2 regions of the Bradyrhizobium sp. USDA 336 genome follow, and region 1 is predicted to be linked to the other one. Evidence: riboswitches for the same ligand, from Rfam matches in the RefSeq annotation. Region 1 holds a riboswitch; the other holds the start of a gene.
The links. Region 1 has a riboswitch for S-adenosylmethionine ahead of ABIA45_RS30285 (O-succinylhomoserine sulfhydrylase). Riboswitches for the same ligand answer to the same signal wherever they lie in the genome.
Positions count from the first base shown of each region.

Region 2: it holds a riboswitch for S-adenosylmethionine, as region 1 does, so the genes downstream of both, ABIA45_RS31160 (homoserine O-acetyltransferase) here and ABIA45_RS30285 (O-succinylhomoserine sulfhydrylase) in region 1, are expected to answer to the same signal.

Region 1 is NZ_JBIYDC010000002.1:6,258,039-6,261,243, forward strand. It holds gene ABIA45_RS30285 (O-succinylhomoserine sulfhydrylase) at 1-1,148, opposite strand, end outside; SAM riboswitch at 1,224-1,303, opposite strand; gene ABIA45_RS30290 (2'-deoxycytidine 5'-triphosphate deaminase) at 1,384-2,520, shown strand; gene ABIA45_RS30295 (hypothetical protein) at 2,734-3,205, shown strand, end outside.
Region 2 is NZ_JBIYDC010000002.1:6,430,587-6,433,791, reverse strand. It holds gene metW (methionine biosynthesis protein MetW) at 1-540, opposite strand, end outside; partial or broken gene ABIA45_RS31160 (homoserine O-acetyltransferase) at 543-1,746, opposite strand; SAM riboswitch at 1,841-1,920, opposite strand; gene ABIA45_RS31155 (chorismate mutase) at 2,078-2,926, shown strand; gene hisC (histidinol-phosphate transaminase) at 2,961-3,205, shown strand, end outside.

The DNA.
Region 1 (3,205 bases):
TCATCCGCGTGCTCCAGCCCCGCCGAGAAGCGGATGAAGCCCTCGCTGATGCCGAGCGCGGCGCGGTCTTCCGGCTTGAGGCGCTGATGCGTCGTGGTCGCCGGATGCGTGACGAGGCTCTTGGCGTCGCCGAGATTGTTGGAGATCTTGGCGAGCTTCAATTCGTTGAGCACACGGAACGCCGCCGCCTTGCCGCCCTTCACCTCGAAGCCGACCAGCGTCGAGCCGCCGCGCATCTGCTTCTTCACCAGCGCCGCCTGCGGATGATCGGCGCGGCCGGGATAGACCAGTCGCGAGATCTTGGGATGGCTCGCCAGCACCTCGGCGACGCGCGCGGCCGTGTCGGTCTGCGCGCGCACGCGCACGCCCAGCGTCTCCAGTCCCTTGAGCAGGACCCAGGCATTGAACGGCGAGATCGACGGGCCGGTCTGGCGCATGAAATTGTGGATGTGCTCGGCGATGAAGGCTTCGGAGGACAGGATGATGCCGCCGAGACAGCGGCCCTGGCCGTCGATGTGCTTGGTTGCGGAGTAGACGACGACGTCGGCGCCGAGCGCGAGCGGGCTCTGCCAGATCGGGGTTGCAAACACGTTGTCGACGACGAGCCGCGCGCCGCCCTTGTGCGCGATCTCGGCAATCGAGGGAATGTCGAGCACGTCCAGCGTCGGGTTGGTGGGGCTCTCCAGGAAGAACGTCTTGGTGTTGGGCCTCAGCGCCCGTTGCCACTGGTCGAGATCGAGCCCGTCGACCAGCGTGGCCTCAATGCCGTAGCGCGGCAACAGGTCCTGGATGACGTAGAGGCAGGAGCCGAACAGCGCACGGGAGGCGACCACGTGATCGCCGGCCTTGAGCGGCGCCAGGATCGCGGTCGTCACCGCCGCCATGCCGGTTGCCGCCGAGCGCGCGGCCTCGGCGCCCTCGAGCTCGATCATGCGGCGCTCGAACATTGCAATCGTCGGGTTGGAATAGCGCGAATAGATGAAGCCGGGATCCTCGCCCTTGAAGCGCGCCTCGCACTCCTCCGCGCTGGCGTAGACATAGCCTTGCGTCAGGAACAGCGCCTCCGAGGTCTCCCCATATTGCGAGCGCAGGGTGCCGGAATGGACCAGGCGGGTTTCGGGGCGGTAGGCAGCAGACGACTTCGACATAGGACCCTCTCCGACATGACCGTCGAGGCAAAACGGTCACAAAAAAACCGGCCTGGATATCTCCACGGGCCGGGATCACAGAGGTCCCCGGCCTGTTTAGCGACTTATTTAACGTGGCTGCAAGCCGGCCGGCTCAAATCACCACGGGATAAGTGATGCTCATATTCCGCAATGCCCTTTCCGTCAAGGCGTCCATCGGATAGCCGTAAAAGACTTGTATTTCCGGCATGGCCGGATGCATTCGACCCCTGATGAGGACCCCCGGTTGACGTTCACGGTCGCCGCCGACGCCAATGGTATCCTGCCCGACCGCACGATCGCGGCGATGGCGGAAGAAGGTCTCATCCTGCCCGCCTACGACTTCGTCGAGAGCCAGATCCAGCCGGCGAGCCTCGATCTGCGCCTTGGCGACATCGCCTATCGGGTCCGCGCCAGCTTCCTCCCCGGGCCCGGTGCCACCGTGGCCGAGCGCATCGACGAGCTGAAGCTGCACGAGTTTAGCCTCGCCGACGGCGCGGTGCTCGAGACCAACTGCGTCTACATCGTGCCGCTGCTCGAGAGCCTCGCGCTGCCGCCCGAGATCGTCGCTGCCGCCAATCCGAAGAGCTCGACCGGCCGGCTCGACGTCTTCACCCGCGTGATCGCCGACGGCACCCGTCGCTTCGACATGATCGGCGCCGGCTATCACGGCCCGCTCTATGCCGAGATCAGCCCGAAGACGTTTCCGGTGCTGGTGCGCGAGGGCTCGCGTCTCAGCCAGGTGCGCTTCCGCACCGGCGATGCCATCCTCAATGCCGACGAGCTCGATGCGCTGCACGCCAGCGAACGTCTCGTCGACATCGACGATGCGGATCTTTCCGGCGGCGTTGCCGTCTCGGTCGATCTCTCCGGCGAGAAGGCGAGCGGCTTCGTCGGCTATCGCGCCAAGCGCCACACCGGCGTCGTCGATGTCGACCGCCGCGCGGGCTACGCGGTGGAGGATTTCTGGGAGCCGATTTCGGCGCGCCCCGATGGCAGCCTGATCCTCGACCCCGGCGAGTTCTACATCCTCGCCTCCAAGGAAGCGGTGCAGGTGCCGCCCGACTACGCCGCGGAAATGGTGCCGTTCGACCCCCTGGTCGGCGAGTTCCGCGTGCACTATGCCGGCTTCTTCGATCCCGGCTTCGGCTATGCCGGCGCAGGCGGGCTGGGATCGCGCGCCGTGCTGGAGGTGCGCTCGCGCGAGGTGCCGTTCATCCTCGAGCACGGCCAGATCGTCGGCCGCCTCGTCTACGAAAAGATGCTGGCCCGCCCCGACGCCATGTACGGCCAGCGCATCGGTTCCAACTACCAGGCGCAAGGCCTGAAGCTCAGCAAGCATTTCAGGGTGTAGTGCTAACCTCACCCACCGCTGTCATTCCCCGCGGAGGCGGGGAATCCAGTACGCCGCGGCCTCTCGATTCAAGCATGACCATCTCGGAGTACTCGATCGCCCGTCCCAGTGCGCAATGGCGCACAAGGCGGGCGATGACACCGAGATCGCGTCTGGTTGCGTCACCCGATCCGCGATGACACACTCCCGCAAAACAACAAGCCGGGAGCGAACATGACCACCGCACCAGACCTCGCGCAGGAAGCGCAATGGAAGCGCTGGCGTGCGATCGCCGATCTCTATCACGCCTGTTTCACCGGGCTGATCCTCACAATCGTCACGCGCCGCGGCACGGCGGATGCGGCAGAATTCGTCTTCCGCGTGTTCCGTCGCCAGCAGCAGGAACGCTTCCTGCCGGGGCTCAAAAAGCTCGGGATCGACCATCTGCCGCCGGCGGTCGCGGCTGCGCAATACCACTATCTCTCCAACTGGATCGGCGGCGTGCACGTCGAATACATGTATGAGAGCGACACCAAAGCCTGGATCCGCTATCCGCCGCCGCGCTGGATCTGGAAGGGCACCGCGATCTGCGGCATCCCCGGCGAGGTCTCCCGCGCCATGCTGCGCGGCTGGCACGCCAACAATGGCGCGGCTCTCGGCGATCTCAGGCTCGGTTTCGTCTGCACCAAGCAGAGCGTCGACGGTC
Region 2 (3,205 bases), 170 kb from region 1:
CTTGACGTTGATCTCGTCGCAGAGCTGCACGAAATCCTTGATGGTGCAGAAATGGATGTTGGCGGTGTCGTACCAGGTTGCCGGCAGATTCTCCGTGCGCGGCATGTGGCCGCCGATCAGGAGCTGGAGCCGCATCTTCCAGAACCCGAAATTCGGGAACGAGACGATGGCGCGGCGGCCGATGCGCAGCAGGTTCTCCAGCACGACCTTCGGCTGCCGCGTCGCCTGCAGCGTCTGCGACAGGATCACGTAGTCGAAGGCATCGTCGGGATAGTTGACGAGATCGGTGTCGGCATCGCCCTGCACCACCGCAAGCCCCTTGGCGACGCAGCGGTTGACGCCCTCGCGCGACAATTCGATGCCGCGGCCGTCGATGCCGCGGGTCTCCAGCAGCTGCAGCAGATCGCCGTCGCCGCAGCCGACGTCGAGCACCTTCGAGCCCGGCTTGACCATCTCGGCGACCAGCAGATGATCGGCGCGATAATCACCGGACGGCCTGGCCGCAACGCCGTCCAGCGGCAACACTTCCTGCACGGACATCGCTATCGGTCCTCGAGGTTGAGCCCGCGGGCCTTGCCTGCCGATTGCAGGAAGGCCCGGGAGATGTCGAAGAATTCGGGCACGTCGAGCAGGAATGCGTCGTGGCCGCGATCGGTCTCGATCTCGGCGAACGACACCCGGGCGCTCGAGGCATTCAGCGCGTGCACCAGTGCGCGCGATTCCGAGGTCGGAAACAGCCAGTCGCTGGTGAAGGAGACCACGCAGAAGCGGGTTTTGATGTCGGCGAAGGCCTTGGCCAGCACGCCGCCGTGATCGGCGGCGATGTCGAAATAGTCCATCGCCCGCGTCAGATACAGATAGGAATTGGCGTCGAAGCGCTCGACAAAGGACGAGCCCTGGTAACGCAGGTAGCTTTCGACCTGGAAATCGGCGTCGAACGAGAAGGTCGGCAGCTCGCGGTCCTGCATGCGCCGGCCGAATTTGCGGTGCAGCGCCGCATCCGAGAGATAGGTGATGTGCGCCGCCATCCGCGCCACCGCGAGCCCGCGATGCGGATGGATGCCGCGATCGGCATAGCCGCCACCGTGCCAGTCGGGGTCGGCCATCACGGCTTGTCGGCCGAGCTCGTGGAAGGCGATGTTCTGCGCCGAGTGCCGCGTCGCGCAGGCAATCGCCAGCGCGGAGTACACGCGCTGCGGATAGGCCGCGGTCCATTGCAGCACCTGCATGCCGCCCATCGAGCCGCCGACGACGGCAAACAGCGAGTCGATGCCGGAGCCGGTCGATCAGCATCGCCTGCGCGCGCACCATGTCCGGAATGGTGATGACGGGGAAGTCGAGGCCCCAGACCTTGCCGGTGGCGGGATTGATCGACGCCGGCCCGGTCGAACCCATGCAGCCGCCGATCACGTTGGAGCAGATGATGAAGTAGTGCTTGGGATCGATGGGGCGGCCGGGGCCGACCAGCGTCTCCCACCAGCCGGGCTTGCCGGTGACCGGATGGACGTTGGCGACATGCTGGTCGCCGGTCAGCGCATGACAGATCAGCACGGCGTTGGAGCGATCGGCGTTGAGCTCGCCATAGGTCTGGTAGGCGATCTGGAACGGGGAGAGATCGACGCCGCAATCGAGCCGCAGCGGCTGCTCAGTGCCGAAATGCGCAACCAGCGAGCTTGGATGATCCACCTCGTGCGATCGCTCATCGGCGCTGATCGCAGGACTCGGTATCGACTTGACGCTACCCATCTCGGACATCGACCTCGTTTGCGACTGGCTGCTCGACCGCGCCGCTGACATCAGGCCATGAAAAACCCGGCCTGAACGAAAGGTTCGGCCGGGATCGGAAGCGTCCCCGGCCTGTTTAGCGAGTTTTTTAACGTGGCTGCAAGCCGGCCGGCTCAAATGACCACGGAACGGGCAAAAGCTACCGTCTTGGGCGGTTTTCGTCAAGTCGCGGCCCGGATCCGGCCCAAATCGCCTCTGCCGCAACGCCCGCAAAGCACGTCATTTCTCTTTGCTTTCGCCACCACGACTGCCTAATCAGGACATCCCCCATCGGAACGATCGACGACCAGACATGTCCCAACGTCCGCCCGCGCCAGCATCGCTGCAGGAATTACGCAAGGAGATCGACGCGATCGATGAGAGCATGCATCGCCTCCTCATGCAGCGCGGCGAGATCATCGATCGCTTGATCCAGGTGAAGCAGACCCAGGAGGTCGGCTCGGCGTTCCGGCCCGCGCGCGAAGCTTCGATGATGCGCGAGATCGTGCAGCGTCATCGCGGCATCCTGCCGCTCGACACGGTCGAGAGCATCTGGCGCGTCATCATCTCGACGTTCACCTATGTGCAGGCGCCGTTCTCGGTGCATGCCGACGTCTCGGTGAGCGAACCGGCAATGCGGGATTCCGCGCGCTTCCACTTCGGCTTCACGGTGCCTTATGTCGCGCATTTCAGCGCACAGGCCGCGGTCGAGGCGGTGGCAAAATCCAAGGGCGACCTGGCGCTGGTCTCGGCGACCTCGAGCCGCACGCCATGGTGGCTGGAGCTGGAAGCCGACGGCGCACCGAAGATCATCGCACGGATGCCCTTCATCGAGCGCGCCGACCATCCGGCCGCCTTGCCGGTGTTCGCGATCTCGCGCGTCGCCGACAGCGCCCTGGTGACGGAGGTCGAGACTTTCAGCGTGAGCGTCTCGGGATGGAACGCCGAGGTCGCCCGCGCGCTGTCGCCGCTCGCCGAGATCGTGGCGGTGCCCGACACCGCCTTCGACGGCGCGGCGCTCTTGGTCTCGGTCACCGGCGCGACCAGCATCGACAAGGTCAGGGCTGCCCTGATCGAGGCGGGGGCCTCGGTGCGCTCTGTGGCCCTCGTCGGCAGCCACGCAACGCGCTATACGGTGCCCCCGACCGGGCCGAAATCGTAAAATCGCGAGCAGCCCAGCCTATCCGGAGTCCAAGATGTCCCGCCCCGTGCCGAATCCCGGCATTCTCGATATTGCGCCCTACACGCCCGGCAAGAGCCCGGTGCCGGAGCCGGGCCGCAAGGTGTTCAAGCTCTCGGCCAACGAGACGCCGTTCGGCCCCTCGCCCAAGGCGATCGAGGCCTTCAAGCGCGTGGCTGATCATCTGGAAGACTATCCGGAAGGCACCTCGCGCGTGCTGCGCGAGGCGATCGGCCGCTCGTTCGGGCTCGATCCCAACCG